4 regions of the Oceanobacillus sp. FSL W7-1304 genome follow, and region 3 is predicted to be linked to each of the others. Evidence: riboswitches for the same ligand, from Rfam matches in the RefSeq annotation. Region 3 holds a riboswitch; each other region holds the start of a gene.
The links. A riboswitch is a leader RNA that binds a small molecule or an ion and turns the genes downstream of it on or off. The one in region 3 is predicted to bind S-adenosylmethionine.
Positions count from the first base shown of each region.

Region 1: it holds a riboswitch for S-adenosylmethionine, as region 3 does, so the genes downstream of both, NYE61_RS15570 (iron-containing alcohol dehydrogenase family protein) here and NYE61_RS04945 (DUF2292 domain-containing protein) in region 3, are expected to answer to the same signal.
Region 2: it holds a riboswitch for S-adenosylmethionine, as region 3 does, so the genes downstream of both, ssuE (NADPH-dependent FMN reductase) here and NYE61_RS04945 (DUF2292 domain-containing protein) in region 3, are expected to answer to the same signal.
Region 4: it holds a riboswitch for S-adenosylmethionine, as region 3 does, so the genes downstream of both, metK (methionine adenosyltransferase) here and NYE61_RS04945 (DUF2292 domain-containing protein) in region 3, are expected to answer to the same signal.

Region 1 is NZ_CP150211.1:3,088,160-3,096,182, forward strand. It holds gene NYE61_RS15560 (pyridoxamine 5'-phosphate oxidase family protein) at 1-167, shown strand, start outside; gene NYE61_RS15565 (MetQ/NlpA family ABC transporter substrate-binding protein) at 345-1,157, opposite strand; gene NYE61_RS15570 (iron-containing alcohol dehydrogenase family protein) at 1,183-2,283, opposite strand; SAM riboswitch class I at 2,369-2,488, opposite strand; gene NYE61_RS15575 (N-acetylmuramoyl-L-alanine amidase) at 2,579-3,376, opposite strand; gene NYE61_RS15580 (GntR family transcriptional regulator) at 3,709-4,377, shown strand; gene NYE61_RS15585 (acetaldehyde dehydrogenase (acetylating)) at 4,374-5,276, shown strand; gene dmpG (4-hydroxy-2-oxovalerate aldolase) at 5,276-6,283, shown strand; gene NYE61_RS15595 (C-terminal binding protein) at 6,336-7,310, shown strand; gene NYE61_RS15600 (TRAP transporter substrate-binding protein) at 7,356-8,023, shown strand, end outside.
Region 2 is NZ_CP150211.1:4,064,249-4,072,271, reverse strand. It holds gene NYE61_RS20010 (alpha-L-glutamate ligase) at 1-724, opposite strand, end outside; gene NYE61_RS20005 (LLM class flavin-dependent oxidoreductase) at 743-1,795, opposite strand; SAM riboswitch class I at 1,883-1,989, opposite strand; SAM riboswitch class I at 2,117-2,223, shown strand; gene ssuE (NADPH-dependent FMN reductase) at 2,605-3,156, shown strand; gene NYE61_RS19995 (LLM class flavin-dependent oxidoreductase) at 3,191-4,564, shown strand; gene NYE61_RS19990 (hypothetical protein) at 4,631-4,954, opposite strand; gene NYE61_RS19985 (PASTA domain-containing protein) at 5,126-6,643, opposite strand; gene NYE61_RS19980 (ABC transporter ATP-binding protein) at 6,636-7,307, opposite strand; gene NYE61_RS19975 (ABC transporter permease) at 7,344-8,023, opposite strand, start outside.
Region 3 is NZ_CP150211.1:978,866-986,888, forward strand. It holds gene NYE61_RS04915 (methionine ABC transporter permease) at 1-386, opposite strand, end outside; partial or broken gene NYE61_RS04920 (methionine ABC transporter ATP-binding protein) at 328-1,405, opposite strand; gene NYE61_RS04925 (MetQ/NlpA family ABC transporter substrate-binding protein) at 1,438-2,256, opposite strand; gene NYE61_RS04930 (hypothetical protein) at 2,246-2,368, opposite strand; gene NYE61_RS04935 (GNAT family N-acetyltransferase) at 2,402-2,920, opposite strand; gene NYE61_RS04940 (LLM class flavin-dependent oxidoreductase) at 2,913-3,923, opposite strand; gene NYE61_RS04945 (DUF2292 domain-containing protein) at 4,024-4,188, opposite strand; SAM riboswitch class I at 4,287-4,389, opposite strand; gene NYE61_RS04950 (DUF1292 domain-containing protein) at 5,029-5,295, shown strand; gene NYE61_RS04955 (Lrp/AsnC family transcriptional regulator) at 5,594-6,097, shown strand; gene NYE61_RS04960 (aminotransferase) at 6,094-7,299, shown strand; gene NYE61_RS04965 (aromatic ring-hydroxylating dioxygenase subunit alpha) at 7,459-8,023, opposite strand, start outside.
Region 4 is NZ_CP150211.1:1,091,224-1,099,246, reverse strand. It holds gene ytkD (RNA deprotection pyrophosphohydrolase) at 88-561, shown strand; gene NYE61_RS05445 (ABC transporter permease) at 756-1,556, opposite strand; gene NYE61_RS05440 (ABC transporter ATP-binding protein) at 1,549-2,346, opposite strand; gene NYE61_RS05435 (ABC transporter substrate-binding protein) at 2,360-3,349, opposite strand; gene pckA (phosphoenolpyruvate carboxykinase (ATP)) at 3,749-5,335, opposite strand; SAM riboswitch class I at 5,534-5,642, shown strand; gene metK (methionine adenosyltransferase) at 5,850-7,046, shown strand; gene NYE61_RS05420 (DUF4181 domain-containing protein) at 7,148-7,588, shown strand; gene NYE61_RS05415 (gamma carbonic anhydrase family protein) at 7,631-8,023, opposite strand, start outside.

The sequences.
Region 1 (8,023 bases), 2.1 Mb from region 3:
TATCCTTAAACGATACGGATGACCTGAAAAAGAAATTTTGGAATGATGATATGAAACTATATTTTGAAGGACCGGATGATCCTAACTATACCATTTTGGAAATCGATCCGATTGGAATTCGGTTAATGAATAAAAAGGGAGAATCTCCTAAAGAGCTGGACATATAAAAAAGGCTGACAACATTATTGTCAGCCTTTTTAGTTAGCCTGGTAACTTTTAAATGTTAATACTATGGGTAATAACTTAGCTGCACGAACAGTCACGTCCAGCTCCAGCGCTAAAGCTGTAGCTGGACTTCTCTCACCTCTGTACGTCGCTAACTGGGCACTTCCGTTTTGTTCCTCCTACCATCCAGGAACAACTGAGCCTTGGAAGGTTTCCTCAACAAATTGTTTTACTTCATCGGATTGGTAAATATCGATAAACTGTTGTACAGCTTCGTCATCCTTGTTTTCTTCACGAACCGCGATTAAGTTTACAAATGTAGAATCCTGTTCAATAAAGATTGAGTCTTCACCAGGTACGAGACCTGCATCCATGGCAAAGTTTGAATTAATGGCAGCTGCATCAACTTCACCTAACTGGCGCGGGATTTGCGCTGGATCAAGCTCGATGAATTCATAATTGTTTGGGTTCTCAGCAATGTCATTTACCGTTGCATTTACGCCAAGACCTTCTTCTATTTTAATTAAACCTGCTTGTTCAAACAATAGTAATGCACGTCCACTGTTTGTCGGGTCACTTGGAAGACCGATACGGGCGCCGTCCTCGAGATCTGCTACATCTGTTACACCTTCTGAGTAAATCCCCATCGGGAATGTAACCGTATCTGCAACTTTAATTAAATCTAATCCGCGTTCTTCATTCATATGGTCAAAAAATGGCTCGGTTTGGAAGCTGTTTAAATCAAGCTCGCCTTCAGATAAACTAACATTTGGCATGACATAATCGCTGAAAGAAACTAATTCAATTGTTAGGCCATCCTCTTCAGCAAGCTCTGCAACCTTTTCTAAGATTTGTTCATGTGGTCCTGATGTTACACCGACTTTTAATTTACCGTCTTCCAATAATCCTTCTGCTTCATCTGAGCCGCCACCACATGCGGCAAGTACTGCCAACATGCATGCAAGTAATCCTGTGAATAGTAATTTTTTCATTATGTATCCCTCTTTCTAAAGTTGATTAATTAGTTGTTGGAACTGCTAGCCTCTCTACTTTGAGAATGGCATTTATTAATGTATCTTCTGTAATTTCTTCCGCCATTAAATGAATCGATTCTTGAGGCAGTAATGTTTTCTTAATAATACGTTGCAATAGTTCCTCGTCTCGAGCGTCAATGGATAAATGATTTAATGATGCTGGAAGCCCCCAATCATCATATACTGCTAATAGTCTTTTTAGCTCTTCATCCTTTTCTTCTAGAGCCAATTGAACTAAGATACCATAGGACACGATTTCTCCATGTAAAAATTGCTTGATGCTTTTAGCCTCTGTTAATCCATTATGGACGGAATGTGCACCAGCAATTCTTCCGGCCTTTTCCCCGAATCCGCCGACCATGCCACCAGTCATAATAATTGTTTCAATAACGCGTATGAGTGCATCCGATACCTTTTTATTGGATACCGATTCTAGTGCTTCTTTTCCATCCTTTAGTAAGATATCTCTGCACAAAGCTGCGGAGAATTGAGAAATCTGAAGCCAAACAGGTAAATCCTTATCCTTGTAAAAGGATCGAACTAAAGCATCTGCTTCATAATATTTAGCGAGTGTGTCACCAATACCGGCCTTCAAGTATTCAGGTGGCGCACCAGCAATAATAGCTGGCTCAATCAGCACGAGTGTATTTGCTACTGGGAACTCGGTATAGTGTGAATGGGTACCATCAGCTTGATAAAATACACTTAATGGTGTCCAAGCTGCACAGGTAGCTGCGATTGTTGGGATAAGTACGGATTTAATCCCGGCTTTTACAGCTGAGGCTTTAGTGAGATCGAGTGCTGTCCCCCCGCCAATACCGATTACTGCATCAACCCCATCATGTTGAAATGAAGTTGCGAATTGTTCGACAGCCTCAAGCGTACAATGTCCTTCCACAAACGTGATGTTTGAACGATCAAGCTCCTCTGGTATATAAGGAGAGGCAGCATTCCATGCCTTCCTGCCGCTAAGAATATGTATTTTCTTCACGCCTAACTCTGAAAGAAGTACACGTAACTCTTTTAAAATGCCTTCTCCGATTCGATAATGTCCTGGTGCGCCTTTCACAATTGCTGTTGTCATCTGAGCGTCTCCTTATCGTATTTCGGGAAAATAAAAATGCCTCTCTAAAAAAGAGAGGCATGGATATACTTGACAAGTAACCATCCTCTTATTTTCCAAAATACATATTGTATTTTGCAGGAATTAGCACCTATTCTCAGTTGAATTTAACTGGAATGGTTGCCGGGCTTCATCGGGCCAGTCCCTCCGCCGCTCTTCATAAGAGTGTTTATGAATTTGTTATTTCATATATCTTATAATCTATTGGTTGAAAAGTCAATTGATTTCATTTATTCATACTAAATCTGTTATATATTTACTGGATGATAATAAATGCATCGATTCCAGTGTTGCGGACAACCTGTAAATGATTCTCTGCATTTGTCCTGTTTGTAAATGCACCAGCCTGAACGCGATACCAAGTTTCACCTGAAATCGTAACCTGTTCTACAAAAGCTTGAATGCCTTTAGAATTTAGGAAAGATACACGATCATCTGCATTTGCTTTTGATTTAAAGGAACCAGCAATAACCTTATACAGTTGGCCGGTACCAGGACCTCCGTTTTTTTCTTGCAGGTTAAATGCTCTCGCTAGTCCGTTGACATGCCCTTCTGCTACTCGCTGCTTCCATGCGTTCTGTTTCATTAAAGCTGCATTTCCACTATGGTCGATAAAACCATTTTCCGTTAGCATTGCTGGCATGGACGACTCACGTAATACATGGAAATTAGCTTTCTTTTTACCACGATTTCGTAATCCGTTAACTTTAATTATTTCTGCATGTAGAATGTCTCGATATCTAGCAGTCTGTGAACTATCTGAAAGGCTGCTATGAATGAAATCCTCATAGCCATCAGCAGAGCCGTTAAATGCATTACAATGAATAGATAGAAAATAATCAGCACCCCATGCATTTGCTTCATTTGTTCGTTGGGCGAGACTTTTTGTTGTGTTTCCAGTACGACTCATTTGAACACTAACATTACTGTAGTTTCCAATTAGCAGATCGCGTATTCGCAACGCGATATCAAGAACAACATCTTTTTCTTGTATTCCATTTCCAGTAGCACCGGAATCTGTTCCGCCATGACCTGGGTCTAAATAAAGTTTCATTAAAATCTCCTCCTAATATAACGTATGGTTGATAAGAAAAATCGAATTGGACAAACAACACTGTCTTAGTTAAAATCCATTTTTGTCACCTCCGTCTTTTTCTCGTTTGCTTATGGTACTTCTTTTCAAAACTACAATCGATGTGAATGTAGATTTGGGGAGGTAATATTTGATTTAATTTATTGGATAAACTAATGAGCAGAATAAAAAATATATTCAAATAATTATTGACATAATAAAAGTAAGCGAATACAATATGAATTAATAATTGTAAACTGTCTACATTACAGAATATTCAATTTATTTATTTGTTAGGAGGCCTGCATGTAGTAATGAATATAGGGAAAATGCATGTAAGTGAACAAGTACTTGCTTATTTGCGTAAAGAAATTATGTTAAATCGATATAAGGAAGGTGAACACTTAAAGGAATCCCAATTATCAAGCGAATTAAATGTGAGCAGGGGACCTATACGTGAAGCTCTTTCAAAATTAGAAGCTGAGCGGTTGGTTAAGAGACTTTCAAATGGTAGGACAGTAGTAGGGAAGTTTGATATTGAGGATATTAGGAATTTATATGATAGTCGTATTTTATTAGAAAAGCATGCCCTAACACAAATATCTCCAGAAGCTCTAGAAAAAGATAAACATCTACTTTATCTCTACATCCAGCAAATGCAGGATTCTTTCGATAGTCAAATTAGGAATGTTGATGCAGACATGGAGTTTCATGCGTTACTAGTAGGTATGACAAGTAATCAGTCACTTATTCAATTATGGCATTCCTTAAATGGCATGATACAAACGTTAATCGAGGTTACGTCTACAATTCTTGAGTCAAGACAGCAGGAAATTATTGAAGAGCATCTTGTCGTGGTTGATGCGCTAACCATAGGGGAAGTAGAGAAAGCTCAAGAACTGTTAGCCCGGCATTTGAAGAGCGCTTCGGATCATTATTGTCAAGCAGTTATGGAATTGAATTTAGGAGGAAAGATAGGATGACTCAACAAAAACTCAAATGTGCAATTATTGGCTCAGGAAATATAGGAACAGATCTTATGTATAAATTATTACGCAGTGACAAGCTTGAACCTACAACAATGATTGGAATTGACCCGAATTCAAAAGGGTTAGCACTTGCGAAAGAGCATGGACTTGTTCCGATTTATAATGGGATTGATGGCTTTGTGGAGCAAGCAGACTTAGCAGATATTGTATTTGAGGCAACCTCTGCTAAGGCCCATACACATAATGCACCGATATTAAAGAAATTAGGGAAAAAGGCAATTGATCTAACCCCCGCTGCTGTGGGACCGTTTATTGTACCTGCTGTAAGCTTGGATGAGCAAAGTGTGGAAGCGTTAGATAACGTTAATATGGTTACGTGTGGGGGACAAGCAACTGTACCAATGGTCAAAGCAATTTCAGACGTGGTCGACGTGGAGTATGCAGAAATTGTTGCTTCCATCTCTAGCAAAAGTGCTGGACCAGGAACACGTCAAAATATTGATGAATTTACAGTAACAACTGCAAAGGCTCTACAGGAAGTTGGTGGTGCCAAAGAAGGGAAAGCACTTATTATTTTGAACCCTGCAGAACCACCAATTCTAATGCGGAATACAATTCACGTAAAAATATCGGAATACTCTGATGAGATACATCAAAATATTTTACAAAAATTAGATGACATGTTGAAAGTCGTGCAAAGCTATGTGGAAGGATATCGTTTTAAAGCAGATCCGGTAATTAAGGATAATATTGTAACTGTTTCTGTTGAGGTAGAGGGAAATGGTGACTACCTTCCGAAATACGCTGGTAATTTAGATATTATTACTTCCGCAGCTGTTAAAACGGCTGAGGTCATTGCAGCTGCAATGGTTTCGAAAGGAGTGGCACAGTGATGAGCAAAAAAACAATTCGATTCAATGATGTTACATTACGTGATGGTATGCATGCGATTTCGCATCAATATTCGGTAGAACAAATTGCTGAGTTAACAAAATTAATAGATGATTCTGGTGTGGATATTATTGAGGCAACACATGGTGATGGGCTCGGGGGAAGTTCGATCCAGTATGGCTTCTCGAAAGAAACGGAAAAAGACATTATTACAACAGCAGTAAAGTACGCTAAAAATGCAAAAGTTGGTGTTTTGCTTATTCCTGGCATAGGGACTATTGAACATTTAAAGCATGCACGTGAATGGGGGGCATCCGTTGTCCGCGTTGCTACACATTGTACCGAAGCTGATGTTTCTGAGCAGCATATAAAAGCAGGAATTGATTTAGGAATGGATACGGTAGGTTTTTTGATGATGTCTCATCGTGCAGCTCCAGAATTGTTATTAGAAGAAGCTAAAAAGATGGAGTCCTATGGGGCAAGCACCGTTTACGTTGTGGATTCTGCTGGGGCTTTAACAATGGATGATACGAGAAGAAGGGTGGCCTTGTTCAAAGAAAACCTTAATACACAAGTTGGATTTCATGCACATAACAATCTTTCTTTGGGCGTAGCCAATTCTATTGTTGCGATAGAGGAAGGTGCAGACCGCATTGATGCTAGTTTAGCAGGAATGGGGGCTGGAGCCGGTAATGCTTCTCTAGAGCAGCTTGTAGCCGTTATGAATAAGTTAGATATTCCGCACCATGTAGATTTATATAAGGCAATGGATGCAGCTGAAAATGTAATGAAACCCATGATGAAGAGACCAGTTCAAATTGATCGATTAAGCTTAACCCTTGGGTATACAGGTGTCTATTCTAGCTTTCTCTTATTTGCAGAAAGAGCTGGAAAAGAGTATGGCGTAGATGCGCGTGATATTTTAACCAAACTTGCTGAAATGGAAGCAGTTGGTGGACAGGAAGATTGGATTATTGGAGTAGCACAGGAATTAGCAAAGGCGAAATAGTAGGAAATGAAAATCTAGTAGATACGTAAAATTAGGAAGGTTAGGTGGTATCATGTTAGTTATTTTAGCGGATGGAAACTCCCTGGAGGGAGATCATTATCGAATTGAAGAGCAGTTTTTTAAAGAAAGAGACGTTGAGTTCCGAATTGAAGATTGCTTGACAGAAGAAAGTGTTATTGAAAAATGCAAGGATGCAGACGCCGTATTAAGCGTTTATGCTCCAATAACAGAAAGGGTTATTAATGAGTTAACAAACTGTAAAGTACTTGTTAGATATGGAATTGGTTTTGATAACATCGATGTCAAAGCCGCTTCTAATAAAGGTATTCCTGTTTGCAACATTCCGGATTATTCTATTCCAGAAGTTGCAACACATACAATCGCGATGCTTTTACATTTTGAAAGAAGAATTGGTTTATTAGATAGATCAGTTCGAGAAGGAAAATGGAATCCGAATGAAGGATTTAATTCGAAGCGCCTCTCATCATTAACCCTTGGCTTAGTCGGTTTTGGGAATATTGCTCAGGAGACAGCTAAATTTGCTAAAGCTTTTGGTATGAATATTGTCACGTATGATCCATTTATTCCAGATGACGTAGTTAAGAAATTCGGCATCGAAAAAATTGAATTAGATGGACTTATTGAGCAGGCTGACTATGTATCGATCCATGTTCCACTGAACGATGGCACATTCCATTTGATCAATCAGGAAAGGTTGGAAAGAATGAAAAACACTGCTGTTATTTTAAATACAGCAAGAGGACCTATTGTTGATCAAGATGCATTGGTAGAGGCGATAAAAAATGGTTCTATAAGAGGAGCTTGTCTGGATGTACTTGAAAAAGAACCAGTAAAATTAGAGGATGAGATTTTAAAGCTTGATAATGTAGTAATTACACCGCACGCAGCATTTAATAGTGTAGAAGCAAAGGAACGGCTCCATATGCGTGTTTGTGAAACCGCTTACGAAATTTTAACTGGTGGCATACCGCAAAATATTGTTAATGAATCAGCAGTACTATCTTAAAAAATAGTATTTATTTAAGATCCTAAATCAAAAGGGGTATAGCGAATGAAGAAAATACGATATGTGTTGTTCGTTGTTTTCTTAGCACTCGTATTACTTGGATGCTCAAGTACGAGCGCTACAACGAATGAAAAGGAAACGTATACAATTATTGCTGCACATTCTACAGCAGAAACAACATCATTTAATGAGATATTTAAATATTTCAAATCGGAAATCGAAGAAAGAAGTGAAGGTAGAATTAAAGTTGAAATATACCCAAGTGCACAGCTGGGGGCGGATCGTGAATTAATTGAAGGAGTTCAACTTGGTGATGTAACCATGTCACTTCATTCAACAGCTCCTGCAGTAAATTTTGTAGATGATGTTGCGGTGTTCGATATTCCGTTTCTCTTTCCAGATAAAGAAACTGCTAGAGCTGCGATGCACGTAGATAGTCCCTTCTTTGAACTGCTCGCACAAAGCCAAGAAGAAAAAGGATTTAAATTGTTAGGACTACATGATCAAGGATTTCGTCAACTAACAACAAAGAGTGTAAAAGTAGAATCGCCTAATGATCTAGATGGTGTACGTTTACGAACAATGGAGAACCCATACCATATGGCAACATGGCAAACGTTAGGTGCAAATCCTACGCCACTTCCATTTAATGAAGTATATACAGCATTACAGCAAGGGACAGTGGATGGTCAGGAAAATCCGTTTGAATTGAT
Region 2 (8,023 bases), 1.1 Mb from region 3:
TAAATCCCTCACGAATTTGAAACTTAGCTGGCTGGGCACTTTCTTCACCCACCGGGCAAAAAAGATCATCGATTGTGCAACCATCTGCCGGACATAATTCAAATCCCTCTGATGTATCCACACGCACAGCATAAAGGAACTTTCCATTAACAAACTCACATCGCGTAATATAGGATTCCGGAGATTCAATATACTCTTGAAGTAACGTAACGCCATCAACCGGCTCTTCAAACGACTCCCCTTCCACATAATTTTGCAGTGCGTTTATGGAAGTAAATAATTGAACGCCCAAGCCTTTACCTGCACGATTATGCTTCGTTATAAACTTCTTCCCTTTAAAAGCTTCTGCTGCTTGTAAAATATTTTCTTTCCCTACAGCTGCAATTGTCTTTGGTGTCTTAACACCATACTTTTCAAGCTCAAGATATTGCAGAACCTTGCTTACTTCAAGCTGCAGTGCACGACTGCCGTTTATTACAGTTCTTCCATGATGCTCTAACCACGCGAGTACAGCATTCGTTAATTCTGGTGCAAACCGATTTCCACGGGTATGTGACGAGGCACTCATCCGATTGTAAAAAACCCCTTCTGGAGGTGCTGCACTAAGATCAACCGTACCATTATCAAGCAACCAATCTTCATAAGGTAAATTAAGCTCTTTTAATCGATTAATTAAATGCTCTGTCCACTCATTATTTTCATGGATAACGTATATTTTACTCATTTATAATTCTCCCCTAACTTAGATATGCGTTAATGAATTACGTAATTCTTCAACCTTAGGCATTACTTGCTTTGCAAAGCGTTCCAATTCTTCAAGCTGTGGAGAGCATTGTAATAATAGTTGATCTACTCCGGCTGCTTCATAAGCTAAAATTCGCTTTGCAATTTGTTCCGGTGTGCCAACAAGATTCGGACGCAATCCCCGGTTTGATACTGAGTAATCTTGCAATTTAAGCTGTTGCTCAAGCTCTGACTTCGTTGTAAAATCTTTCATACCTGCATAGCCTGCAGCATCTTTAACTGTCGTAATACGGTGTAATTCTTCCTGTGCCTCTTCCTCCGTATCTCTGCAAATAACATAGGCAGCCATACTAAATGATTGCAATGCTTCTTTTTCAGCCTTCTTTCTACGTCTCTTCATATCTTCAATTTTATTCCTAACTTCTTCCACCGTTCCGCCATGCATCACATATGCGTCACAATAAGCTGTAATAACTTGCTTTCCTTTTTCACTCTCACCACCAGCATATAAAATTGGATTTGGCCGTTGAACTGGCTTTGGTGATAAATTTGTATTTTTAATGTTATAAAACTTTCCATCATAAGAAAATGTCTCTTCCGTCCATAATCCTTTTAAAACTTCTAAAAATTCACTTGTACGATCATAGCGATCATTATGCTCTGTAAATTCTCCACCATACTGTTTGGCCTCTTCCTCCCACCAACCAGAGACAACATTTAAAGTGAATCGACCATTGCTAATTTGGTCAATATTTGCGGCCATTTTAGCAGTTACCGCCGGGTTATGGAATACCGGTCGGACAGCGGTCATAATTTCCATTTTCTCGGTAACAGCTGCCAGTGCTGCGGCAGTTGTCCATGCTTCAATAGAATCGGCTTCAATCCCTTTAATATCATTCAAATATAATTCAGCTATTAACGTTGTATCATAACCCCACGTTTCAGCGTGTTGAATGACTTTCTTTGCGTAATCAAATGTTGGTGGCATATTTTCATCCTCTACATTCCTTAGCCATCCACCAAAAATCGGTAACCAAAACCCATATTTCATTGTTCCATCTCCTCCTAACTTCTGTTCAACAAAAAACCTCTATTCTAGGATAAGAATAGAGGTTTTACATATTATGTATGTATGCTCTTCTTATCTTCCAAGCAGTCCGCTTGATGGAATTAGCACAGTATTCTTAAATGAACCTGTTGCCGAGGATTCTTTGGGCCATGTCCCTCCACCTCTCGTGATAAGATAAATCAAATAATGAAGTTGTTGGTTGAATAATAATATAGAACTTAAGAAATGTCAATCAATTAATTCTTATAATTCTTAGTTGACTTATATGATTTGATATATTAGAATATATCCAACAATTGAAAATTCTTATCAAGAGAAGCTGAGGGAACTGGCCCTATGACGCTTCAGCAACCACTAATTATTTTAGAAAGGTGCTACTTCCAGCAAGATTTTTTCTTGAGAGATAAGAGCTGATAAATGATGTAGTGTACCCTCTTTTCTCTTTTTAGAAGAAAAGGGGGTTTTTTACTCGTATTAAATATTTAGTACCTGTCAACTAAATTTAAACTGTGAACTAACTGCTGTGGTATGAGCAATTCCGCTAAATATACACAATGATCTAGCACTAGCGGTGGAAACAAACAGTGACTTCTGCCGGGGGACGGAGCCATAGTGAGACTTCAAAAACGACAGTTCAAAAAGGTTCACGGGTCCCCCGAATAAAGCGTAGTGTGTTTCCGTAGCGAGTATACGTACCAATCCATCATTACAGATTAGTGCAGTTTCTCAAAAGTCTAATATTAACCAGTGTTTCGTAGAGTACAAATAAAAAGCTAAAGGAGAATGTTTACATGAGCGAGATTGTAATTCTATCCGGAAGTCCTTCTGAGTTTTCAAGATCTGAGCAGGTGCTTAAATATTTAGGTACTTTATTAGAAGGTGAGCAATTCTCAGTAACGCATATTTCCGTAAAAGATGTAGCCTATGAAGATTTATTTCAAGGAAATTTCAATAGTACTGCTGTTAAAGAAATTGCAGTCAAAATCCAACATGCCAAAGGACTAATCGTCGGATCACCAGTATATAAAGGAGCATATTCCGGTGTGCTAAAAGCTTTGATTGATATATTGCCACAGGATATTTTGAAACATAAGCCAGTACTACCGCTTATGACAGGTGGAAGTCCCTCCCATTTACTTGCTGTCGAATATACGTTAAAGCCAGTTCTTGCTACATTAAAAGCACATAATTTAAAAGGTCTTTACCTATTGGATAGACAGATTGATAAGCAAAATCCCCTTCCAATTATTGATGAAGATATTTTACAACGAACAAAAAAACAACTCTTTTACTTTGTTCAGCTTATAAATAATCCAGTTGCTAGAGAAGTTGTTACGTACTAAAGATGCTATTCAATAATAAAAAGGGAGAAATAATATGACAAAAAAGCGTATTTTTTTAAATGCTTTCGATATGAATACTCCGGGACATCAATCACCTGGACTATGGACACATCCAGATGATCAGTCGCATCGATACAAAGATAGTGCCTATTGGACTGAGCTTGCAAAAACATTAGAAAATGGAAGATTCGATGCAGTCTTTATTGCAGATGTATTAGGGACCTATGATGTATATGGTGAATCCCGTGATGCAGCAGTAAGAAATGGTGTGCAATCACCAGTTAATGATCCATTTCTAATTGTTCCATACATGGCAGCAGTGACAAAGCATCTCGGTTTTGGAATTACTGCTTCTGTGACACATGAGCATCCATACACATTTGCTCGTAAAATCAGTACGTTAGATCATTTAACAAATGGACGTATTGGCTGGAACATCGTTACCTCTTATTTAAAAAGCGCAGCTGTTAATATGGGATTAGAAGATCAGATTAATCATGATGAACGCTATAATATTGCGGAGGAATATTTGGAAGTTTGCTATAAGCTTTGGGAAGAAAGCTGGGAAGATGATGCGGTAAAGCTTGACAAAGAAAATCGCGTTTTTACAGATCCAAGTAAAGTTCATGATATTAACCATCAAGGAAAATATTACCGGGTCCCTGGTGCTCATCTATGTGAGCCTTCTCCCCAACGGACCCCTGTTCTTTATCAGGCGGGCGCATCCAAAAAGGGGCGTGCTTTTGCTGCTAATAATGCGGAGCTTGTTTTCATTGGCGCACCAACGATTGCAACAGCAAAAGCAACCGTGGATAAACTGCAAGAAGATATCGAACGGGCAGGAAGATCCAAAGAAGAAATAAAAATTCTTACGATGTTTGTACCGATTGTTGGCAAAACAGAAGCAGAGGCTAAAGAAAAATATAAAGACTATCAACAATATATAAGTGCAGAAGGTGCACTAGCACTATTCGGTGGGTGGACTGGAGTCGATTTATCCCAGTACGCAAAGGATCAAGAAATCAGTTATATCGAAAATGATTCGATTCGGTCCGCACTTGAAAATTTCACAAAAATCCATCCTGATCGACCATCAACAGTAGAGGATGTTATCCAAACAATTGGTATTGGTGGAATGGGAGCAACGGCAATTGGCGCTCCCGAACAGATTGCAGATGAGATGGAGCGATGGGTCAACGAAGCTGGTATAGACGGATTTAACATCGCATATGCCATTACTCCAGGGTCTTTTAATGATTTCGTTGAGCTCGTCATACCTGTTTTACAAGAAAGAGGGCTTGTTCAAACCGAATATGAAGGAAGTACTTTAAGAGATAACTTATTTGGAAAAGGCGATAAGCTCCTTGATACGCATCCTGGAAGGAAAAAACACTTGCTTGTAAAGTAGAAATAACTAAAAAAGAAAGCATGCCATTTCATTATAGGCATGCTTTTTTACTGGTGAGTTTACCATTCAATGTCTGTGCTCCTCACTATGTATTACTTCTTCCAAAAATGTTTCAGATTTCGTATGATCATGTTCATCACAGTAATAAACAACTGTTTTTATTTTATGAGAAATATCACATACATATGAATATCTAAGGAGGTTTTTCATATACGAACCCTCATGAGAACCTACTTCCAATACAGTTGTATCCGTACTATATTCTACCCAATTATGATGTGATTCCTTATCATTACTCTCATGCTCTATTACTTCTGCATTCACTGTATTATATGACACTGCTAGGACAATTACTTGGAGAAGAACCACTGCAAAAATCAATTTTTTCATCAATTCACCCACTAATTTAAAGTCATTAAATAATTTCTGCCGTTTTTTATGAAAATATACATTTAGACTCAATTCTCTTGTATGGAAATTAAAAACAGGAGCACTATCCCTATAAATGATAGTACTCCCATTATAACTTTAAAGGCTTCTCAGTCTAAAATAATATTGCTTTTATTTCTCATAAACCTCATCGCTCTCATCACTTTCCACAGGTTGTTCCGGTCCGCCACCTACTACATAATCTTCCGGTGCATCCTCAAAGTAATCGGACGGATTCGGTGCTGCCGAAGCATTATTGCTGATACGGATTTCAACCGTATAAGTCATCCGAACAAATTCATTAAATACACCCATGTCCACGACGGTACCTTTCACTTCAGGGGAATCAACATATTTCACAATATAGTTAATATCGGCACCTTTCGAGTGATATTCTTCATAAAACAATCTTGGCAGATCGCCTTCTAACTGACCTCGAAAATCACGTAAATAAGGACTTCCTTCTGAATAAGTAACGGTAATATTCTTATTATCTTTATCCGTCAGCTTTGTTCCTGCCTCAACGGACTGTGAAATAAGTGTTCCGTATGAAACATCTGTGCTAAATTTATGTTTTACTGTCACGAGTAGATCAGGATAATTTGCCACAGCTTCTTCTGGAGTCAGCTCCCCAAAGTTCGGAACTTCAGTAGCTTCTCCCAATGAGACAACAACTTTCATTTTATCCCTTTTAGCAATTTTTTCATCTGGTGCTTCACTCTGACTAATAATATTCCCGGCTTCAATCGTGTCGGAATCCGATTCTTCATATGTCATTTCAATTTCATTGGTTTCTGCCCATTTTTCTACTTCTTCTTTGGCTACCCCAGCAAAATCAGGTATGTTGATATTCTTCTCGAAAACTTCTTTTCCTTTTGAATAATAGACAGCAGCACTATCTTTACGCTTGTATTCTGATTCATCAATGTTGCTATCCCTGATGGAAAACTGAATAAAGCCACCTTCTTCGATATCATCGCTATATTCTGTGACCATCTGCAAATTTTCTGCTTTATTTTCATCAATCCAGGTTTGCGCTTCCTCATGTGTCATCTCCGAAAAATCAACAAGCGGAATAACCTCTTCTGGGTCAGCTCCTAAGCTGCTAGTTAATTGAAGCGTTTTTCCTTTTCTAATCTTTTCTCCAGGAGATACACTTTGCGAAATAATCTGGTTTGCATCATACTCCATACTATATTCCTGCGCTAATTCAACCTCTACATCATTTTCACTTGCCCAAGCACGTGCTTCTGAAACAGGCTTGTCCACAAAATTTTCAACTTTCACATGAACAAGCATATAGTAAATGAAGAATATCAAAACACAAGCTATGACAGTTCCAGAAATAATCAGCCACATCCGGCGTCTTTTTTTCTTTCGATAATCCTGATCAATTTCTACTTCTTCTTCTGCGTCTTGACGGCGACTGCTTCTGGAAGAATTAGACTCTGACTTAAGCGGGGTATTACGCTCAGGTACTGTTTCTTCACTTTCCGCAGCAGAAGCTTGTTCTTCCTGCTTCCGCTGCGTTTCTATTTTTTCCTGCTTAACACTTTTCTCTTCTTTCTTATCTTTTATTTCTTTGTCTTCTTTTTCATTTACCAGATCATCATACTTGTCTTTATTAAACTTTGATAAAAAATCACTCATAGGAAGACAGTGCACCCTTCCTCAAATGGAAAGCCTGATCAGACTGTAAAGCAATTTCATTGGAGTGCGTTACCACAATGACACATTTCCCGTGTTCATGTGCCAATTTTTTAAAAATATCAATAATTTCCTGTTCCATCTCTTCATCAAGGTTTCCTGTAGGCTCATCAGCAAGAATTAATTCCACATTGGTCGCGAGAGCTCGGGCAATAGCCACACGCTGCTGCTCCCCCCCAGAAAGCTTATTAACGAAACGATCTGCTTTACTTTTTACAATACCAATATAATCTAGTAAATTATAAGCTACTGTCTTTGCATCTTCTGGAATTTCATTTTCCGTAATCGTCATAGGAACCAGTACATTTTCCACAGCTGTAAAGGTCGGTATTAAATTATAGCTTTGAAAAATAATCCCGACATTATTACGACGGTACTTTTCATAGCCAATTTTCTTAATGTCTTCTTCATTAAATAATACTTCTCCGCTATGGGGCGAATCCAAGGCACTGAGTAATGATAACAAGGTGGTTTTCCCTGAACCGGACTGCCCTAAAATCGTATAAAACTTCCCTTTTTCAAAAGAGACAGATGTATCCTTTAAGATATAACGACGCTGTTCGCCATCTTGATAATAATAATTTAAATCTTTCGCTTCTAATATCATATTCTCACCTCTCTAGTAATGAGCGTAACCTCTCTATTACATCAGTATTTTCTTCGGATTTAGCCTTACAATATAAATTAGCGGGATAACCGTTGAAATTAAAATAGTTAACAGGCCAATTCCATAGAAGCCCAGAACATAGCTTGAGTTAAGATTTACCTCATAAGAGTCTATGACATCCTCTGTTGTCAAATCTATTTGTGTATCACCAAAATAAATATACTCTTCATAATACTCATCTTGATTCTCATTAGCTTTCATCATCATATCAGATACCTGTCCAGCTAAGAGATTCCCGCTAAACAAGGATAATGTGATACCAATTACTGCAACCACCATCACTTCAATTAGAATTTGTCCTACCACACGGATCCGTCGTTCCCCTAAGGATAAGTAAATGCCCAGTTCGCGTTTCCGGTCCCGGAGGAATAGTAAAACTACTAATCCAGTTATCAGCACCGTTGCAATTACAGCAACAAGCAAAACATATTTTGCTAGTTTGGACATCGACTCCATTGGTCCTGCGATGCTATCGTATTGATCCGTAGCATTGATTACAGTATAAAATTCGGGCAGCAATGGAGCTACCTCTTCTTCAAATGCTTCACTATCTTCAGGGCTGTTTAAATAAAACATCGGTGTGTAATATTCGAAAGAGTCCCCTTCTTCTTCCATCATTTTTGCAAATTCTTCATCCTCTTTCATATATTCTTCCA
Region 3 (8,023 bases):
GGTGTCGCTCCCATCGATTTTGCTGCCTCAATAATTCCTTCGTCCACTTCTAATAACGAATTTTCTACTAGCCTTGAAAAATAGGGCCCAATATGAAGCACAAGTGGAACAATTGCTGCCGTCGTTCCGATAGATGTCCCTACAATTAGTCTAGTTAAAGGAATAATTGCTACGAGAAGAATAATAAATGGAATCGACCTAAAGATATTAACAATTGGATTCACGATTGAAAAAATAAAACGATTTTCCAGGATATGTCCTTTTCTAGTTACAACTAATAAAATCCCTAAGAAAATTCCGATAATCCCTCCAAAAAAGAGTGAAACACTAACCATGTAAAGCGTTTCCCACAAAGCATTCACGATCAACTCTGTACTTACTTCCATCTTCCAAAACCTCCTTTACTTCAATATTTTGACTAATGATAAATGCTATTCCCCGTTTAATTTCATAGTCATCACCAATTAACTCAACAATTAAATTACCGAAAGGAATACCTTGCAACTCCGTAATATTTCCAAACAGAACGTTAATTTCCACATTATATATTTTCGCTGTTTTCGAAACGATTGGTTGCCCGGAGTCCGTTCCAAAAAATTCAATTTTGAAGATACGACTGTCATCATTATTATCTTTTAATAGTCGATACACACTTTCCGGTACTTCCTTGAACAACTGATCTGACAAAGTTTCGTGTCGTATCAGTTTTTGGTTGAGCAAAAATATCAAACACATTTCCCGTTTCAATTACATGGCCATCTTCCATTACCGCAACCCGATTACAAATTTGTTTTATGACTTCCATTTCATGGGTGATTATTAATATCGTAATCTTGTATTCCTCGTTTATCCGTTTTAATAAATTTAAGATGGATGTTGTCGTTTCCGGATCTAGTGCCGATGTAGCTTCATCGCATAATAATATGGAAGGATTCGTTACTAGTGCTCGAGCAATTCCAACACGTTGCTTTTGGCCACCAGATAACTGATCGGGATAATTGTTCGCCTTCTCCTCTAATCCAACAAAACGAAGGATTTCATATACTTGCTCTTTTACTGCTTTCTTATTATATCCACTTAGAAATAATGGCATAGCCACATTATCGAAAACCGTTTTGGAGTTTAGAAGATTAAAATGTTGGAATATCATACCAATATCTTTCTTAGCTTGTCGTATTTCATTTTCAGACAGTTTTGCCAGATTTCTTCCTTCGACAATAACCTCGCCCGATGTGGGATATTCTAACAAATTAACGGTGCGAATCAGCGTACTTTTCCCAGCTCCACTGAAGCCGATAACTCCAAATATATCACCTTTTTCAACAGTCAATTGAACATCACTTAATGCCTCAACTTTCTTTCCTCCACTATCAAATACTTTTGAAACCTGGTTAAATTCTATCAATATACACCCTCCTATTCACGTAGTACATTTCATCAAAATGCAGGAACGACTGCACCTTCGTATTCTTCCAGTATAAACTCCCTAACCTTTTCCGTTGTTAATGCTTCAGCAAGCTTTTGGATCAATTCCGTATCCTTGTTGTCAGTACGAGACACTAAAACATTGACATATGGTGAATCAACGCCTTCAATAATTAATGAATCTTCTAGCGGTTTAAGATTAGCTTCTAACGCATAGTTTGTATTAATTGCAGAAGCATCTACATCATCAAGTGAATGAACTAAGAGTGGTGGGTCAACCGGAACGAATTCTAAGTTTTTATTATTCTCAGTAATGTCTTCCAGTAAATAATCACCTGATTTTTCATCATCCAGTTCAATAATTCCATTTTCTTCAAAGAGTATGAGTGTTCTTGAGAAATTGGAAGGATTATTCGGAATTGCTATTTGTGCTCCATCAGATAAGTCGTCGATTGAATTGATCTTTTTCGAATACACCCCAAATGGTTCAATGTGAATCCCTTCCACCACTACTAAATCTAATCCACTGTCCTTGTTGACTTGGTCTAAATACGGCGTATGCTGAAAGAAGTTTGCATCTAAATCCCCATCTGCTGTCTGTTGATTTGTTTGAATACCGTCTGTTGTATTCACTATTTCTAGTTTCACACCATCCGCTTCCAAATCTGGTGCAATAAACTCCAAAATTTCCGCATGTGGTACAGAAGCAGCACCAACTTTCAATGTCACTTGCTCATTTTCGGAAGCTGTCCCCGTTTCATTTCCGCAACCTGCTGTCACAAACAATCCCACCGTTATAATCGTTAAAAGAAAAACCCTTCTAATTTTCATTTTCTGCACTCCTATTTTTCAAATTGTATTTTTCAACCTGTTTCACTGCAGGAACCTTGTTTAAGCTTGCTTTCTCATCTTGATTAACTCCATTATTAAATTTAGCGTTCATTCAACTCTGATCGAGACATGCTAATGTACTCCTCTAAATATCTAACCTGTAACATTTCGATAGAATATTTCTTCTGGAAAAATCCTTTGACTCATCCCGTTCGAATCCCAGCTTTTCATAAATTTGTATAGCACTTGCCATGAAGTCGGTCGTATGCAAATATACGTTGGACTCTCCAAGAGCTTGAGCATCATTGATGACGGCTTTTAATAGCGCTTGGGCAACACCACGACCTCTTGCACTAGGGTGAACTCCGAGTAATCTAATGATAGGTGCTTGAATTTGAAGTTCTGGTTTTTCATATGCTTTTTCCGCAGAACGAAATAGCTGCAAGCTGCCTAGGATATCCTGATTAATTTTAGCTACAAGAATTTTATCTACATTTGGATTATCAATAGATGAGACAATCCGTTCTGAATAGTCCTTCCACCCTTGTGGGGTGAAATAAGCCTCGTACTGTTGATAGCTATCGATCAAAACGCGACGAACTATTTCAATATCCTCTCTAACCAATTCATTGACAATGATTGGATTGCTCATTAATTTACGCATTGCTACCCCCTATACATACCTTTTCAAGTGGACGCATTAATTGGAAAGAACGAAAACGCTCTGTTTTTTTTCGAATTGGCGTATGCAAAATAAATTCATCTACCTGGTATGCATGATGAAGCCTTGTTAATTCTTCGCTTACATATTCTTGCGTTCCAGCAATTATATCCGCTGCTTTTTCTTCTATTTCAAATGGTCCTCCTGCTTGTTTTTTAAATGCCTGTACTTGCTCTTTCGATTGGACGGTTAATGTCCGCCCATCATGAAGGTGAAGTGTGAATAATTTATGATCTTCTACTAACTTTTCTGCTTCTTCTTGGGTTGGTGCTGCAAGTGCGGCCAAAGCTACAATAAATTCCCCTTCATTAAAATTCCGTTTAAAAGTTTGAGCAGCTTCTTTAAGCTTCTTTTCATCGCTATTTAAAAATTTTGCAAAAACAAAATTAATCCTTAAATCCGCGGCGATCTTAGCACTATTTGCACTTCCGCCGAGCAAATAAATTTCAGGTTTCTTATCTGGCCTTGGTAAAGCTTGGATGCCTGACAGTGGGTGATCATGCTCAACGGAATCGTCTACTAATCTTTTCAAAAAATTTAAACGCTCATTAAAATCTTTTCCATCATTTCTTTTTCCATTTTGTAATGCTCTCGTTGATAATGGAAATCCACCAGGTGCTTTCCCAATACCCAGATCTACCCTTCCAGGGGCAAGCGTCGCTAAGACATGAAAATTCTCTGCAACCTTATACGGACTATAATGTTGTAACATAACTCCCCCCGATCCTATTTTTATTGAATTTGTTCGTGCTAACAAGTGTGACATTAATACTTCGGGTGATGAACCAGCTACCTGTTCCATATGGTGATGCTCAGACACCCAGAAGCGAGCGTAACCCCATTCTTCCGCTTTTATCGCCAATTGAATGGTGTGTTGAAGTGCATCAGCAGCTGTCTTTCCTTTGAAAACTGGACTTTGATCAAGAATTCCTAGTTTATATGTCATTCATTTTCCTCCAATTTTTTTACACCTATTTAATTGCAAAAGGCAGCTTTCCATTCCGGTCGGAATAGAAGGCTGCCTTTAGTTGTCTAATCGGCATTCCTTATTTAGTTCGTTGTTTTTTTTCTTGTGCTTGGTAACGTTTTTTCTCGGTCGTTTCAATTTGTGTAACTTCATCATCATGAACGGTTATGATTAAAGATCCAAATTTAAGTTTTTTTAATTCAGATATGATGTCTGTAATTTTCTTGTCATCCACACTTGCCACAGGATCTCCCCCTTTAACGGAATGATTATACAATAGAAAAATTAAAAAACCTCTTCTACGCAAATAAGAAGAGGTTTTGTCATGTATAAACATGGCTCTTCTTATCTGCCAAGCACATAGGCTTGCTGGAATTGGCACAGTACTGAATAGTCTGTTGCCGAGGTTTCAAAGGGCCAGTCCCTCCACCTCTCTGGATAAGAAAATAAATGATTTAGTTTTTAAGAAGAATAGTTGCAATGTGTTGTACGTATTAAACTCAAAGGACTCACCTACATCCTTCGATAAAGTCAATCCAATTCTAATATTTTAAATATTAGCACTCATGGAATCGCCTGTCAAGAGCAAATAACAAATTCACCATAAATTCCGATGTGAATGCTTGTATATTAATTTAATAGACCATTGAGACAGGATTCCATTGAACAGACCCATTAAAAAAGCCAACTTATTCGGTAACATTCTCCGCACCTTATCTCCATGGTAGGAGAAAATCTAGCTGCTGGCCAAGCAAGCTGTATTTTTGCCATGAAGGATTGATAAACTCACTCGTCCACCGTGAAAACAAATTGCATAAAGATTTTCAATCACTCGCAGGCGGGGTTTCATTTAATACCGCATCACTACCATGTAACAAAGTCAACTCTCTATATCTCACCCTCACCTTGTATAGCGAAAGCGGAGATTTCTAACATTACTTTCCGATCATATATGATTCATCCATCCGTTCTTTACTACCTTTCGAGAAGATCGTTGCTTAAATTTGCATTATTTCCATACATGAAGTAAAACTTAAGAAAGCTATTACAAATTCATTCTAGATGAGGAAACGGAGGGTAATGTATGGATAAAATTGAAGTTGGTGAAGTTTTTACAATTAGTGATGAAACAGATGTTGATCAGGAAGTAGAAGTACTTGCCAAGGTTACATTGGAAAATATAGATTACGTCGCAGTCAGCTTTTTAGAAGATTTGCAAGAGGATAGTGATGAGGACATTGATATCTTCTTTCTCAAAATCGATGATGATGGTGAATTATCTGCAATTGAAAGTGATGAAGAGTTCGATAAAGTATCCGAGGCATTTGATCAAATCCTAGAAGAAGATTAACAAAAGGAGCGATAATCTCTTATATAGAGGGATTATCGCTTTTTTTCAAGGCTTAGAACTCTATATCCTATTAAACAGTCGTTTCCATATTACTGACATCATTTTATAACCTACAGATTAGAATAATTATAGTACGAATAATTCTAAACTGATAGAGGGATTTGGAAGTACGCGTTTTTCTATATAGAATCAAAAAACCTTAAATTTTAGTTTTGATTACAGTTTAAAAATGATATAATTTCATCATTGCTTCGTTTAATTAATGTTACAAATTAACAGCAATGGAAGGCGGATTGGAATGAAACTAACAAAAGAGGAATTAAATATTTTATCGATACTTGAAGAAAACCATAATGTATCAACAGAATCCATTGCATTGCAGCTTGGAATAAGTGAAGAACAAGCACAAATGACCATCCGAAAACTAGAAGATGAAAAAATTATTGTTAGCTACCCAACACTTATTGATTGGAATAAAATAGAGGGAAAAGAAACAATTGTAGCAATGATTGATGTTAAAGTAACACCAGAACGTGGTGTTGGCTTTAATGAGGTAGCTGAACAGATTTACCGCTACCCAGAGGTTCAATCACTGTACCTTATGTCAGGTACCTATGATTTATCTGTAACCGTCGAAGGTAAAACAATGAATGAAATTGCAGCTTTTGTATCCAATAAATTAGCTACAATTGATAATGTCGTATCCACTACAAGCCACTTTATGCTAAAGAAATATAAGCATGATGGCGTAATTATTGAAGGAAATGATGATAAAGATCGGAGAATGGTGATTACCCCATGAGTATAGACTTTCAAAACTACTTATCAACTACAGCAAAAGGATTAGAACCATCTGGAATACGAAAATTCTTTGACTTAGCAGCAAGTATGGAGGATGTCATTTCACTTGGTGTTGGAGAACCAGACTTTGTTACACCGTGGAATATTCGCGAGGCAACAATTGAAGCACTAAAAGACGGTCACACATCGTATACAGCAAATGCCGGGTTATTAGAATTACGTCAAGAAATATCTAATTATTTGAAAAGAAATTTTAAACTTAGCTATCAACCAGAGGACCAGGTCATCGTCACCGTAGGCGCAAGTCAGTCCTTGGATTTAGCATTCCGAGCGATTTTGAATCCAGGAGATGAGGTACTTATTATCGAGCCTGCCTTTGTTTCTTATACAGCGCTTGTAACATTGGCTGGTGGGATTCCAGTCCGCATTGCAACATATGCAGACAACGACTTTAAAGTAACGCCAGAGCAGCTGGAGGCAGCCATAACAGATCGAACAAAAGCAATTTTATTATGCTCCCCTAGTAACCCAACAGGCTCCTGTTTAAATAGAGCAGAGCTAACAGAAATTGCCCAGGTTGTGGAAAAACATGACCTGCTTGTCGTTACCGATGAGATTTATGCAGAGTTGTCATATGATGAGGAATTCACTAGCTTTGCTGCAATTCCTGGCATGTATGATCGTACAATCGTCGTTAATGGATTTTCAAAGGGATTTGCAATGACTGGCTGGCGTTTAGGTTTTCTCGCTGCACCCCGTGAATTTATACAAGTAATGGTGAAAATTTACCAATTCACGACAATGTGTGCACCAACGATGCTTCAGCTTGGAGCACTCGAGGCCTTACGTAATAGTGCAGATCAAGTTGAAAAAATGAGGCAAAATTACTGGAGACGAAGAAATTTCATGGTCCAATCGCTGCGCACGATAGGATTGGATTGTCATACACCAGGCGGGGCATTCTATGTTTTCCCTTCTATTCAGAAAACAGGACTCACATCCGAAGAATTTGCCGCTCGTCTTCTGCAAGAAGAAAAGGTTGCCGTTGTACCAGGGAATGCCTTCGGAGCATCTGGAGAAGGCTATATTCGATGTTCCTATGCAGCTTCCATTGAACAGCTCGAGACTGCAATGAAACGAATTGGACGATTTATTCAATCATTAGAATTAAAAGAAGAAAAGGTTTTAGAGAAAGTACGATAAGAATAAAGCAATGTGCCTACTTGGTCATCGTAGTAGCACATTGCTTTATTTGTTTCATTTAATTTACAATAAGATCTACATAGAACTCCATATACAATAAAAAACGCCTTACAGATTGTCATTTCTGCAAGACATTTTATTTTTTCGAGGCTATAGTCTCTAGTTCAATACTTTCTTCCGTTTACTTCGTTTCGATTCATCAATCGCTAATGTTCCAGTTTCCACTCCTAGTTCATCCAACCATCTGCGATATGCAATGGTCAACGCGTCTGATTTAAGGTGCATTTCTATTTGCAAGTCTAAAGGAAGCAGTTCTGGTTTTTGACTCTCCACAATATCTAAATCTTGATAGAAAATCGTATCCTGGAATTCAATAAACGAATCATCAGACTGTTCAAGATCATAATTTCTCGTTAATAGCATAAACACCTTCGTTTGTTCGTTATCTTCTTGGTTTACAGTTGCGAGTATCGTCAATGCTTCGTCTGAACCCTCCGTTGTTTTTGTAAATCGTGCTGTCGTTGGATTAAGAATTTCATAAACGTAATCTGCGTAGCCGCCTTTTGAACGTCCATCTGGATTCGGTTGATACACAGGTATCTTACTTGTAATAAAACGATTATCGATAAAATTCACATCGTAATCAACAATCTCAGCATGGTCTTCATCTCCAAGCATACCTTCATGCACAAACATAAGATGCGACACATCCAGGAAATTTTCG
Region 4 (8,023 bases), 110 kb from region 3:
TCGGTTTTTAGTCGAGAGTCCTCTGTTCTCGATGTGTCATTTTTACCGGACTTTTGAACTTCGTACAATAGAAGGCAGTTGAATGACTTGATAACATTTAGAGACTACTACAACAATGAAGTGAAGCTTTCCTTTGACGATCATCCTTTTTCTCAGGAGCCTAAGCATGTGTGGGTAATTTGTAAATACAAGGGAAATTGGTTGCTGACGAAGCATCGGGAACGAGGATTGGAATTCCCGGGTGGAAAGGTAGAAGAAGGAGAAACAGCGTGTGATGCTGCTATTCGAGAAGTAAGGGAAGAAACTGGTGGTAAAGTTCAGGAGATAAGCTATATTGGTCAATATAAGGTGAATGGTCGGAAAGATATTGTCGTAAAAAATGTCTATTATGCGATTGTGGACGAGCTTAAAAAGCAAGAAACCTACTATGAAACAGAAGGGCCAGTTTTGTTAAAATTTATCCCGAATAGAGTAAAGCAAATGAAGAAATATAGTTTTATAATGAAGGATGGCGTACTGGAAAACTGTATGGATTATTTGAAACATCATAAAGTCAAGTAAAAGAAGATTAAATCTGATGGTTTGATCTTCTTTTTATAGGCAGATCTTATCTGCATTAGTGCAACTAAGACATTCGCCTAAAGCTTTGCACGCCAAAATATAAAGGGATTCTTAGAAAGCAAAATACACTTTCTAAGAATCCCTTTAACGAACGTCAAGTTTTCCGAAAAATAAGAAACACACAGCAAAACTTGCTATGTGTTTCGATTGCGAATTAACCATCGCTCTAAATTCTCCACAACCTTATACATAATAGCTGCCAGTATCGCAATAATAACGAGACTTGACATAACAAGGGTGAAATCAAATACTTGGAATCCGTAAATAATCAAATAGCCAAGTCCTTGCTTGGAAACAAGATATTCCCCAACAATAACACCTACCCAAGAAAGTCCCACATTTACTTTAAGGGTAGAAATCATTGCTGGCATTGCCGCTGGAAAAATTGCTTCCTTAAAACATTGCCATCTTGTTGCTCCAAAGCTTCGGAGCACTTTCTCATAATTTGGATCCACTTCGTTAAATGCAGAGTAGACGACGAGTGTAGTGACAATAACAGAAATAATAAATCCCATTGCAATAATGGATAAATAACCAGGACCAAGTGCAACAATGAGGATTGGTCCCAATGCAACCTTAGGCATTGCATTTAGTACGACGAGATAGGGACCCATAATTTTAGCAAATCGTGCAGATGACCATAGTGAGATTGCAATGAGAATTCCACCTATTGTCCCTATAATAAACCCGAGAATGGTTTCAAACAAGGTTACTTGTAAGTGATTGAAAATCGAACCATTTGCAAATCGTGTGACAAGTAATTCAAATACGCTGCTTGGTGAACTGAAAAGAAGCGGATCAATCCAGTACAGGCGACTAGCAATTTCCCAAAGTGAGAAAAATGAAAGGAGAATGGTAAGCTGCCAAAAGAGCACTATCTTTTTCTCTCGTTTTAATCCACGTTTGTAATTTTCAAATAAGTGGTGATCATTCATCTGGAATATCCACCACCTTTTGCTGTGATTCTTTTGATTCAAGAGCATCCCATATTTTATCAAAGATAAGTTGATATTTTGGATGTCTTCTTACTAGAAATGGTACTTCATTGCGAAGCTCGATTGGAACTTCATAAGTTTTTGCGATGGATCCAGGATTGGCATTCATCATAAAGATTCGATCACTCATTGCAATTGCTTCGCCAATATCATGGGTAACGAGTATCGCTGTTTTATGATAGCTTTTTAACAAATCGGAAACTAAATCCTCTAAGTTAAGCTTTGTCTGGTAGTCCAGTGCAGAAAATGGTTCGTCAAGCAACAGAATCTTTGGATTATTAATCAGAGTGCGGACTAATGCTACACGTTGACGCATTCCCCCAGAAAGCTCACTCGGATATTTCATCTCAACATCCTTCAGTCCAACCTCTTTTAATAGCTGAATCGCCTTTTTCTTCAGTTCATCTGACAGCGTATGATTGACTTTCGGTCCAAGTAAGACATTATCCAGGATTGTTTTCCATGGGAATAAATAATCCTGCTGAAGCATATAGCCAATTTCCATCTCAGATTCGGCAGTTGATTTCCCTTGAAGTGAAACCGTACCTTCTGTTTGTTGGATAATCCCTGCAATAATGGATAAGAGCGTGGATTTACCACAGCCACTCGGACCAAGCAGGGAAATAAACTCACCTTCTTTAACCGCTATGGAAATGTTGTCAATTGCTTTTGTATAGCTTTCTTTAGAAAAGTAATGATGGGAGACATGGTCCAACGTCAGAAATGACACAAAATCTCCTCCTTTAATCAGACATAACTCTTTCAGCGTAATCTGTGTTCACTAAATCAGTGTATGGAACATCTGCTGGAAGCTCACCAGCTTCATCCATAATTGATTTTAAATTTTCCCATTCTTCTTCATCTAAAATTGGATCGACCGCGAAGGAATCCTGGCTTTTATAACGATCAATCGATGCAGCAAGCATATCCAGATCTGTGTCTTCAAAATAAGGCTCAATAACTTCAGCAATTTCTTCTGCACTGTTTTCCGCGACCCAGTCTTGAGCTTTATAAATCGCACGGGTGAATTTCTCAACTGCCTCGTCATTTTCTTCCATGAAGCTCTGTTTCGTCATGAATACCGTGTATGGAACTGTACCGGATTCTTCTCCAAAGGATGCAACAATATGTCCCTGACCTTCTTTCTCTAAAATACTAGCGGTCGGTTCAAATAGCTGGACATACTCATAATCACCAGATGAAAATGCTCCAGGGATATTGGCAAAATCAATATTCTGTACGAGATCTAAATCCGCATGTGGATCAATGCCATGATTCTTTAATACAAATTCACCAACCATCTGTGGCATCCCGCCAACACGCTGTCCTAAAAAGTTACTACCCTCTAAATCTTCCCACTCAAAATCAGGTTGTGGCTCCTTTGCCACTAAAAATGTCCCGTCTGTCTGGGTTAACTGTGCAAAGTTAATCGCATAATCTTTAGAGTCCTGTGCATACACATAGATGGAAGTCTCCGATCCGACGAGCGCGATATCCGCTCCACCAGAAAGAAGTGCCGTCATTGTCGTATCTCCACCCCATGTTGTCTGAAGTTCTACCTCCAGTCCTTCTTCCTCAAAAAAACCTTTCTCGAGCGCTACATATTGTGGTGCATAAAAGAGGGAGCGAGTGACCTCTGCTAAGCTGATTTTAGTTGTCTGCGCTGAATTACAAGCAGAAAGGAAAATGAGGAAAACAACTGTTACAACAGCAATCAATTTAATTTTTCTCATACGTTTCGTTCCTTTCAGAATACGTGATCATTTATCAACACAGTTTATGCGAAACTGGAAAATGTGTGAATGCCTAGTTGAGGTGAGGGCGAGAGGGAATAGTAAAGGTTTTGAAACTGCAGATTTAAGTATAGTGGTGCGGGAATTTAAGGTTACAGAGCCTTAGTGCATGGGTCTGGACTAATAACCTGGGCAATAGAATAGCGTGTGTAAAATGGAGCAAAAATCCGAAATATACAGTTATAGTCAAAGGGGGAAATCGATCTATCGGTTATAAGTAAAAATTGGAGGGAGGAACATAAAAAGCCAGCCCATAAAAACAGGCTGGCTATCAGCATGATGCTGATACTGACTCCACTCATATAAATAAAATCCTTTTGGGATGAGTAAACAGAATTATTACCCTTGGTAAACCGGGCCGGCTTCTTTAATTGCATCACTTGCATTATTGAATTTCTTGAAATTCTCATGGAATTTTAATGCTAGTGATTTTGCCGTCTCCTCATATGCTGTTTGATCATTCCATGTTTTTTTCGGAATGAGTACTTCATCTGGAACTCCTGGAACATGCATTGGAATTTCTAATCCGAAAATTTCATCTTTTACAGTTTCCATTGAATTCAGCTCGCCTTCTAGAGCAGAGTGAATCATTGCACGCGTATAGGATAGCTTCATACGGTTTCCAACACCGTAAGATCCGCCAGTCCAGCCAGTATTAACTAAGAACACATTTGAATTGTACATATCAATTTTTTCACCTAGCATTTCAGCATATTTTGCTGGTGCCAAAGGTAGAAAAGGAGAACCAAAGCATGCTGAGAAAGTTGCTTGCGGTTCTGTTACTCCGCGCTCTGTACCTGCAAGTTTGCTCGTATAGCCGCTTAGGAAATGATACATTGCTTGCTCTTTCGTTAATTTACTGATTGGCGGCAGTGTCCCAGAAGCATCTGCTGTTAAAAAGATGATTGTATTTGGATGGCCAGCAACGCTTGGTGACACAATGTTATCAATATTCTCAAGCGGGTATGCAGCACGCGTATTCTCTGTTAATGTCGTATCATCATAATCAGGAATTCGTGATTTTTCATTTAAAACGACATTTTCGAGTACAGAACCATAGCGAATGGCATTGAAAATTTGGGGTTCTTTTTCCTCCGATAGGTTAATACATTTTGCATAGCATCCACCTTCAATATTGAACACGCCATTCGGGCTCCAGCCATGCTCATCATCTCCAATTAGACGGCGGTAAGGATCAGCGGATAATGTTGTTTTTCCTGTGCCGGAAAGGCCGAAGAACAGGGCTACATCACCTTCTAGACCAACATTTGCTGAGCAATGCATGGACAAAACATCTCGCTTTGGCAGCAAGTAGTTCATCACTGAGAAGATAGATTTTTTTATTTCACCGGCATATTCAGTACCTCCAATTAAAACAACACGTTTCTTAAAGGAGATTAAGATAAATGTTTCCGAATTTGTTCCATCGACAGCTGGATCTGCTTTGAAATTTGGAGCAGAAACAACAGTAAACTCTGCTTGGTGATTTTCTAACTCTTCATCTGTTGGCGTGATAAACAATTGACGTGAGAAAAGATTATGCCATGCGTATTCATTGATGACTTGAATTGGCAGGCGATAATTTTTATCCGCACCAGCAAACCCTTGAAACTGATAAAGTTCATCTTTTTCTTTTAAATAATCTATTACTTTTCTGTAAAGATTATCAAATACTTTTTCTTCGATTGGACGGTTTACCTTTCCCCAGTCAACAAAATCTGTACAAACCTCATCTTTTACAATAAATTTATCTTCGGGAGAACGCCCAGTATATTTTCCAGTAGTTGCTCGAATTGCACCCGTAGAAGTAAGACTTCCTTCTTGATAACGTAAAATTTTTTCTACTAATTGTGCTACCGACAAATTAATATGCATATTATTGTGTTCATTTAACTCTTTAATTAATGATCTCTCCACCGTTTTCATGTCATTATCTCCTGCCTTTTTAAGGATTTTATACGTTTGTGACAACTTTTATTTTCTTAAGATGCTTATTAGTATAACACATTTATATTATTAGTCCATACTATTTAAAAATAAATTATAAAAAATATATAATAGCCCACCATCCGAAAATAGTTGACACCTACAGCTACTTTCGTTAATCTAAAGGTTGAACGGATACTCTTATTCAGAGTTGGTGGAGGGACAGACCCGATGAAACCCAGCAACCATCACATGATGTGAATTGGTGCTAACCTGATGCAAGGAACACTTCCTTGAACAATAAGAGCGAAAGGCCAGTATACCCTTTCCTCATGTCTTTGAAGGAAAGGCTTTTTTGTTTTTTATAGAGAAGTTATATATAAAATGATATTCATAGAAAAGCGATTGACCTGGTCAGTGGGAAAAGTTTTACCTTTTGAAGGTACTTTGAATAATATATGTAGAACATTTAAATTAGAGTTCCGTAACATACAATAAAGGAGAGTTTAGCCTAATGGCTGTAAATCGACGTTTATTTACTTCAGAATCAGTAACAGAAGGTCATCCAGACAAAATGTCAGACCAAATTTCAGATGCTATCCTAGATGAAATTTTAAAAAAGGATCCGAATGCACGAGTTGCGTGTGAAACAACTGTAACAACTGGATTAGTGTTAGTAGCGGGGGAAATTTCGACAAGCACATATGTAGATATTCCTGCTATTGTAAGAGAAACGATAAAAGGAATTGGCTATACTCGAGCTAAATATGGTTTTGACTCGGAAACATGTGCTGTAATGACGGCAATTGATGAGCAGTCAGCAGATATTGCTGGCGGTGTTGACACCGCACTAGAAGCACGCCAAGGAAAAATGAGTGAGGATGAAATTGATGCAATAGGTGCTGGAGATCAAGGGTTAATGTTTGGTTTTGCTTGTGATGAAACCGAAGAGCTTATGCCACTACCGATTTCATTAGCGCATAAATTAGCGAAGCGCCTTGCTGATGTAAGAAAAGAAAAAATTGTAGATTACCTGCGCCCGGATGGGAAAACACAGGTTACTGTAGAATATGATGAAAATGATCAGCCTATCCGAATCGACACAATCGTTATATCTACACAGCATCACCAAGATACCACTACTGAACAAATTGAAAAAGATATGATTGAGCATGTGGTTCGTGCCGTTGTACCTGCTGATCTCTTGGATGAAAACACAAAGTATTTCATTAACCCAACTGGTCGTTTTGTAATTGGGGGACCACAGGGGGATGTAGGACTTACTGGTCGTAAAATCATCGTAGACACATACGGTGGGTATGCACGACATGGCGGTGGAGCATTTAGTGGAAAGGATGCTACGAAAGTAGATCGCTCTGCTGCATATGCAGCTCGCTATGTTGCAAAAAACATCGTTGCTGCAGGTCTTGCGAAGTCATGTGAGGTTCAATTGGCGTATGCAATTGGTGTAGCAGAGCCTGTATCCATTGCGATTAATACATTTGGTACTGGAAAGGTAAGCGAGGAAACACTTGTAGCTGCGGTTCGCAAATTATTCGATCTTCGCCCAGCAGGAATTATTCGGATGCTCGACCTTCGTCAGCCAATATTTAAAAACACAGCAGCATATGGTCATTTTGGTAGAACGGATGTTGCATTTTCATGGGAAAAAACAGATAAAGTTGATGAGTTAATCGCATTGACAAAATAATATTATAGCTGTACAGCTCTTATTGAGTTGTGCAGCTTTTTGTTTAGCTGATGGAGTTTGGGCTAGCATACGATTTATAATCTAGAAAGAGAGGAATGCTCATGTACTATTATGAAGATAATAGTGGTCTACTACTGGATATTGTCATATTAATAGGTGTGCTTTCACTTATTATTTTTATATTTAATTCGATCATGAGAATATTATTGCACGTGAAGCGTCCAAAATGGTTTTCTAATAATTATGTGAACGATATACATGAAAAGTATGATAAAAGGTTACGATTAATAGCTGTCATTGCATACATAGGTGCTGGATTTTATTTCATTTATACAACTATTTCCTCGAGTTCTGATGTTACGCTGTATTTATTTTTACTTGGCATGATCTTCACTGGTATACAGGAATTGTTTCGAGCATACATGGAGTGGAAATACCTAGAAGGGAAAAATGATTATCTATTTACGCTCAGTCAAGTTATATTTATTTCCACACTTGTCATTGTAGCGTTGAGGTCTGAGTTCTTTGGTCTTCTAGGGTGATAAACAGAGGAGCTTGATCTATTATTTCAAGCCCCTAACTGATTAATGTCCCATATTTGTATTTTCCTTATAATATTTACCTTTTTCTACATAAGATGTACGAACCCGTTCCATTTCCGCATAATCTTTTTCAGATAGCTCGCGTACAACCTTTGCCGGTCTTCCCATTACTAACGTGTTAGGAGGTACTTTCTTTCCGGGTGGCACAAGACTTCCTGCACCAACGAATGCATTTTCTCCGATTTCCGCACCATCCAAGATAATCGATCCCATTCCAATTAAGGCATTTTTCCGAACGATAGCAGAGTGTAAGGTAACTTGATGGCCGATTGTGACATCATCTTCAATGAGAAGTGTCTTATTTGGGCTTTGATGCAGCATACAAAAATCCTGGATGTTAACCCGTTTCCCAATTCGAGTTGGCGCAACATCACC